2 regions of the Actinokineospora sp. PR83 genome follow, and region 2 is predicted to be linked to the other one. Evidence: riboswitches for the same ligand, from Rfam matches in the RefSeq annotation. Region 2 holds a riboswitch; the other holds the start of a gene.
The links. Region 2 has a riboswitch for thiamine pyrophosphate ahead of thiO (glycine oxidase ThiO). Riboswitches for the same ligand answer to the same signal wherever they lie in the genome.
Positions count from the first base shown of each region.

Region 1: linked by a shared signal. The riboswitch ahead of L6E12_RS13465 (thiamine ABC transporter substrate binding subunit) and the one ahead of thiO (glycine oxidase ThiO) in region 2 are both predicted to bind thiamine pyrophosphate.

Region 1 is NZ_JAJCXD010000039.1:17,507-20,970, forward strand. It holds gene L6E12_RS13450 (epimerase) at 1-788, opposite strand, end outside; gene L6E12_RS13455 (hypothetical protein) at 1,023-1,376, shown strand; gene L6E12_RS13460 (4a-hydroxytetrahydrobiopterin dehydratase) at 1,380-1,673, opposite strand; TPP riboswitch at 1,719-1,832, shown strand; gene L6E12_RS13465 (thiamine ABC transporter substrate binding subunit) at 1,854-2,870, shown strand; gene L6E12_RS13470 (iron ABC transporter permease) at 2,846-3,464, shown strand, end outside.
Region 2 is NZ_JAJCXD010000017.1:65,189-68,652, forward strand. It holds gene L6E12_RS05980 (thiazole synthase) at 1-229, opposite strand, end outside; gene thiS (sulfur carrier protein ThiS) at 233-433, opposite strand; gene thiO (glycine oxidase ThiO) at 430-1,533, opposite strand; TPP riboswitch at 1,522-1,630, opposite strand; gene thiE (thiamine phosphate synthase) at 1,683-2,360, shown strand; gene L6E12_RS06000 (APC family permease) at 2,357-3,464, opposite strand, start outside.

The DNA of each region.
Region 1 (3,464 bases), on a different contig from region 2:
GTCGCGGGCAGGCCGACCGGCACCCGCCAGGCCCCGCGCAGGGTCCGCATGAACTCGCGCTGCGGGAGCGGTCCGGGGGCGGTGAGGTTGACCGGGCCCGCCAGGTCGTCCCGGGTGAGGAGGAATTCCACGGCCCGGAGGAAGTCGCGGTCGTGGATCCAGGAGACGTACTGCCGCCCGCCCGCCACCGGGCCGCCGAGGCCCAGCCGGGCCATCCAGGACAGGACGTCGAAGACGCTGCCACGGTCCGGGCTCATCACCATGGCGGTCCGCAGGGCGACCTTGCGGGTGCCGGGGGTGGGCGCCTGCTCCTGGGCCAGTTCCCACCGCTTGGCGATCTCGGCGCTGAACGCCCAGTACCCCGGCACCCCCGGCTCGGCGCCCGCGATGATCCCCGTGGCCTCGTCGTTGGCCTGCTCGAACCGGTGCGCGTAGATCGTCGCGGTGCTCATCTGCAACCACACCCGCGGCGGCGCGGTGGCGTGGGCGATCGCCTGGCCGACCGCCCGGGCGGAGTCCACTCGCGAGTCCATCATCTCGCGGAGGTTCGCCTCGGTGTAGCGGCAGCTGACGCTGCGCCCGGCCAGGTTGACCACCGCGGCGCAGCCGTCGATCTCCTCCGCCCAGGGCCCGACGGTGCGCCCGTCCCACCGCACCGATCGGACACCGCCCCCGAGGTCGACCCCGGCCCGCCTGGTGAGCACGACCACGTCGTGCCCGGCCGCCGCCAGCGCCCGGCTGAGGAATCCTCCGACGTTCCCGGTCCCACCGGGCAACACGATCTTCATGCGAACACCCCCACGGTCACGCTACGCCGGTTGAACCGGACGCGAGCCCACTCCCGGGGGCCTGGGGTGCTGCCGCACAGGGGAACCTGGCCTGTTGGTGGCTGTCAGGGCAGCCGCCCGCTGAGGTGGGCAGCTCGAACGTGCTAAGTGGGCAAGGTCTCAGGTTTTCACGCTTGCGTGCGCGGGTTGCGGCCACGGGGTAACGGTCACTGAGCCGATCACGACTTCTCACCCATGGTGACCGAACAGCTCGTGGCGATGTTCGAGCGGGACGTCCGTCTGGGCGTGGACACGCTGGTGGGGATCGGCTACGACCCCACCGCGTTCGAGTGGATGATCGAGGAGTTCGGCGCGGTCGGGGCGACGCGGCGGGTGGTGCTCGACCCGACCCCGTCGTTCGGGCTCTGGCGGTTGAAGGACCGGGGGCTGCTGGCGCACAGCGTGGAGGTCTTCACCCTGCTGCCCTGGTACGCGCCGCTGTTCGACGACGCGGTGCGGGACGCGGCGTGGCGGAAGCTGGAGTTGCTCGGCGTGGACGTGCGGGCGGAGGTCGGGAAGGTGGAGAGCCCGCTCGTCGGGGAGGTGTGAGGGTCAGCGCAGGGCGTCGAGGACGGCGTCGATCTCGGTGGCCAGGGCGACGTCGAGTTCGGTGATGCCGCCCTCGCTGTGGGTGCTCAGGGTGAACTTCAGCGTGCGCCAGCGGATGTCGATGTCCGGGTGGTGGTCGTCGCGCTCGGCGATCTCCGCGACCCGGTCGACCACCTCAATGGCCTGGGGGAACGACTCCAGTTCGACCTCTCGGACCAGGGCTCCCTCGCCCCGGCTCCAGTTCGGGAGCGCCCCCAGTGCCTTGCCCTGCTCGTGCTCGCTCAACAGTTCCGCCATGGCCCCATGGTGGCCCTTCGCGCCCGACCGCGCTGGGCGTAGGGTCGGGGTCGCCACGGGAGTCCGGTATCGGCCGGGCTGAGAGGAGGGCCACCCAGCCCTCGACCGTACGAACCTGATCGGGGTCATGCCCGCGCAGGGAGGTCCTCGTGGTGTGCACACGCCCGAGGAAGGTTCCCGATGCGCCGACTCGTCCCCCTGGTCACCCTGGCTCTGGCCGCCGGTTGTTCCGTGGGGGGTGAGGCCCCGGTCGACCACACCGTCGTGCTGGTCACCCACGACTCCTTCGACGTCGACCAGGCCTTGCTGGACCGGTTCAAGGCGCAGAGCGGGATCACCGTGGAGCCGCGCAAGAGCGGGGACGCGGGGGCGTTGACCAACCAGTTGGTGCTGACCAAGGCGAACCCGATCGGGGACGTGGCCTTCGGCGTCGACAACACCTTCGCCTCCCGGGCGCTCGACGAGGGGGTGTTCGCCGAGTACCGCAGTCCGGAGGCGGACAAGGGGCCGCAGCGCTACGCCGTGGACGGCAGCGGGCGGCTCACGGCGGTCGACGTGGGGGACGTGTGCGTGAACGTGGACCCGGCGGCGCTCGGTGGCGAGGTGCCCAAGACCTTCGAGGACCTGGCCGACCCGAAGTACCGGGACAAGTTCGTGGTCGAGGACCCGGCGACGTCCTCGCCGGGGCTGGCGTTCCTGCTCGGGACCGTCGCGCACTACGGCGAGCAGGGGTGGGTCGACTACTGGGGCAGGCTCAAGGCCAACGGCGTGAAGGTCGTCAGCGGGTGGGAGGAGGCCTACACCCAGGAGTTCTCGGGGTCCTCCGGCAAGGGGCCGCGGCCCATCGTCGTGTCCTACGCGTCGTCGCCGTCGGCTGAGGTGGGGGAGGACGGGAAGGCGAGGACCGCTGCCCTGCTGGATACCTGCTTCCGGCAGGTCGAGTACGCCGGGGTGCTGAACGGGGCGAAGAACCCCGAGGACGCGAAGAAGGTGCTCGACTTCCTGCTGTCGGAGCCCTTCCAGAAGACCGTGCCGGAGAAGATGTACGTCTACCCGGCGCGCGAGGGCGTGGCGCTGCCCGACACCTGGACCGCCGCGGCGCCGTTGCCGCAGGAGCCCGCGACCCTGCCCGCCGCCGACATCGCGGCGCAGCGGCAGCGGTGGATCGAGCAGTGGCGCAGCACCGTCGGGGGCTGAGGCCCGCGGCGGCGCTGGCGTTCGCGGCGGTCCCGCTCGGTTTCCTCGCCGTCTTCTTCGCCTGGCCGGTGGCCGCGATCGTGCGGCTCGGGTTCGGCTCCGGCGCGGCCGGGGTCCTGCGTGTCCTGGGCGCGGGGGCGACGTGGCGGCTGGTGGGGTTCACCCTCGCCCAGGCCGCCGCGTCGACCGCGGTGGCGGTGCTCGCCGGGCTGCCGGTGGCGTTCCTGCTGGCCAGGGTGCCGGGCAGCGCGGTGGTGCGGGTGGCGGTGCTGGTGCCGTTCGTGCTGCCGACGGTCGTGGTCGGGTTGGCGTTCAAGGCGCTGCTGCCCGGGGGCGGGGTGGTGGCGATCGTGCTGGCGAACGCGTTCTTCAACGTGGCCGTGGTGGCGCGGACGGTCGGCGGGCTGTGGGCGCACCTGGACCGGCGGGCCGAGGACGCGGCGCGGGCGCTGGGGGCTTCGCGGTGGCGGGCGTTCACCTCGGTGACCCTGCCCGCGCTGACCCCGGCGCTGGGGTCGGCGGCGGCGGTCGTGTTCCTGTTCTGCGCCACCAGTTTCGGGGTGGTGCTGCTGCTCGGCGGCGCCCGGCACCGGA
Region 2 (3,464 bases):
CGGTGCGGCAGCCCGCGGTGTTCGGCAGCGGGTCGATGCCCAGCCTGCGCAGCAGCTCCAGCACGCCGGAGCCGCCCGCGGTGTCCACCCGGCGCAGCGACACCGTGGTCAGCTCGGTGCCGGAGGCCACCAGCGCCCGCTCCAGGACCGCCAGGTTCGCGGCGCCGCCGGTGCCGGTGATCAGCCGCGACGAGTACTCGCGGTCGGCGATGACCAGTGGGTCGTCCACGGCTCAGCCCCCCTGCACGGCGGTGAGGACTTCCAGCTGGGCCCACGCGGGCACGGCCGTGGTGGCGTGGGCGTTGCGGGGGACCACCTGCCCGTTGAGCGCCACCGCGGTCCCCGAGGTGGGCAGCGCGAGGGCGGCCAGGACGTCGGCCACGGTCGCGCCGTCGGGGACCTCTCGTTCGGTTCCGTTGACCTCGATCGTCATGTCGCTCCAGGGAATCGGGACGGGGCCGCGGCCAGCACGTGGTCGGGCGGGGTGTCGCCGCGCAGCAGGGCCACCACGGCGTCGGCGGTGACCGGCGCCATCAGCACGCCGTTGCGGTGGTGCCCGGTGGCGACCAGCACCCCGGGGCCCAGGCGGCCGAGCAGCGGCAGGTTGTCCGGGCTGCCCGCGCGCAGCCCCGCCGCCGCCTCCACCACGGCGTACTCGCGCACGCCCGGCAGCACCCGCTCGGCGTCGGTCAGCAGGTCGCGCACCCCCGCCGCGGTGACCTCGGTGTCGTAGCCGACCTCGTGCTGGGTGGCGCCGACGACGAGTTCGCCGCCGTCGCGGGGGACGAGGTAGACCGGGCGGGACTCGACGTGCGCGCGCAGCGTCCTGGTGGGCGGCGGGAGCGCGCTCGGTCGGGACCGCAGCCGCAGGACCTCGCCCTTGACCGGGCGGACCAGGGTCTCCAGGGCGGGGTGCAGGGCGCGGCTCCAGGCGCCCGCGGCGATCACCGCCTCGTCGCACTCCACTGTGGAGCCGTCGGCGAGTTCGACACCGCCGTCGCGCACCGAGACCGCTTGGCCGGTGTGGAATTCCACACCCGTGGCGGTGGCCTGGGCTGCCAGCGAACGCAGCAAACGCCTGCTGTCAACGGACAGGTCACCGGGGACCAGGAGTCCACTTCGGACCGGTGAGGTGCCCGGCTCCAGCTCGCGGACCTGCCGCGCGGTGAGCCGCCGCACCTCCCGGCCCAGCGAGGAGAGGAAGTCGGCCAACCGGTGCTGGTCCTCGGCGTCGGCGGCGTCCAGCGCCAGGGCGAGGGTGCCCTCGCGGCGCAGGCCGGGCGGGTCGGTCAGGTCGGCGGCGAAACCGGGCCAGCGGGCCAGCGACTCGGCGCCGAAGGCGAGCACGTGCTCCTCGCCCAGCCACGCCTCGGTGACCGGGGCCAACATGCCCGCCGCCACCCAGGACCCCCCACCGCGCAGGGGAGTGGGGTCGATCACGGTGACCAGCCTGCCGGTGGCGGCCACCCGCCAGGCGGTGGCCAGGCCGATGACACCGCCACCCACGACGGCGATCCGCTGCACGTTCCTCATCACGCTCCCTGCGCCGGCATGACCCGGATCAGGTTCGACGGTCGGAGCGCGCTGTGCTCCCTCTCAGCCCGTTGTCCGGACTCCCGTGCGACCAGCCCCCACCGTAGCGCAGACCCGCCCGGGCGGCCGGAGGGGATAGCGTCGGCGCCATGCCGGGACTTGACGGGGACCAGATCAGGCGCAGGCTCGCCGACGCGCGGCTCTACCTGTGCACGGACGCGCGGACCGAACGCGGCGACCTCGCCGACTTCGTGGACGCGGCGCTGGCGGGCGGTGTCGACATCGTCCAGCTACGGGAGAAGGGGATGGAAGCCGGGCCTGAGCTGCGGGCCCTCGCCGTGATCGCGGAGCTGTGCGCCGCGCACGGGGCGCTGCTGGCGGTGAACGACCGGGCGGACGTGGCGCTGGCGGCCGGGGCCGACGTGCTGCACCTGGGGCAGGACGACCTGCCGGTGCCCGCGGCCCGGCGGGTGGTGGGGGAGGAGGTGGTGATCGGGCGGTCCACGCACGACTTCGGGCAGGCCGTGGCCGCCTCGCACGAGGCCGGGGTGGACTACTTCTGCACGGGGCCGTGCTGGCCCACGCCGACGAAACCCGGTCGGACCGCGCCGGGGTTGGAGCTGGTCCGGGCCACCGCGGAGGCTGGTCCGGCGCGGCCCTGGTTCGCGATCGGGGGGATCGACCTGGAGCGGTTGCCCCGGGTTGTGGACGCCGGGGCCTCTCGGGTTGTGGTGGTGCGGGCGATCACGGAGTCCTCCGACCCGAAGGGAGCCGCCGAGTTGCTCTCGGGTGCTCTGCGCGGTTCGCCCCCCGCCCCGGGGCACTAGACCGTGGCGGACTCGGTGCGGCGGGCGCGGAGGACGTTCGCCAGGGCGAGGAGGCCGCCCAGGGCCAGGAGGACGGCGCCGCGCAGCCAGACCGCCGCCCCGATCTGGGTGAACAGCAGCAGGCAGGAGGCCAGGCCGAGCCAGGGGACGGGGGTCCAGACGCGGAAGTGGGGCTTGTCGTCGGGGCGGCGGCGGAGGGCGAGGACGGCGGCGTTGGTGGCGGTGAAGACGACCAGCAGCAGGAGCACGAGGGTCTCGGCGAGGGCGGACACGCCGCCGGTGACGGCCAGCAGCAGCGACAGCGCCGAGGTGGCGAGCACGGCCACCCAGGGGGTGCGGCGGCCGGGGAGCACGTGCGACAGGACGGGCGGGAGCAGGCCGTCGCGGGACATGCCGTAGGCCAGGCGCGAGGACATGATGCCCGTGAGGAGGGCGCCGTTGGCGACGGCGACCAGCGCGATCGCGGCGAACAGCCACAGCGGCACCGCGCCCGCCGCCCGCACGACCTCCAGCAGCGGCCCGTCGGAGCCCGCCAGCACGTCGGTCGGGACGGCGGCGCCCGCGGCCAGGCCGACGAGCAGGTACACCGCCCCGGCGGTCAGCAGGGCGCCGAACAGGGCGCGGGGGTAGGAGCGCAGGGGGTCGCGGACCTCCTCGGCCAGGTTGACCGAGGTCTCGAACCCGACGAACGAGTAGAACGCCAGGACCGCGCCGGCCAGCGTCGCGCCCACGACGCCGTTCTCCGGCGTGCCGACCTCGACCAGTTGCCCGGGGTCGCCGTCGCCGCGCAGGACGACCCAGAGACCGAGGCCGACGACCAGCAGCAGCCCGCCCACCTCGACCGCGGTCGCCACCGCGTTCGCGCCGAGGGACTCCTTGACGCCGCGGATGTTGAGCGCCGCCAGGGCCGCCAGGAAGACCACCACCACCGGCAGGACCGGCGCTGACACCAGCTCGCGCAGGTAGTCGCCCGCGAACGCCCTGGCCAGCGCGGCGACGGACACCACACCGGCGGCCAGCATGCAGAAGCCGACCACCGACCCGGCGACCCGCCCGAACGCCTCGGTGGCGTAGCGGGCCGACCCTCCCGCCTGCGGGTACCTG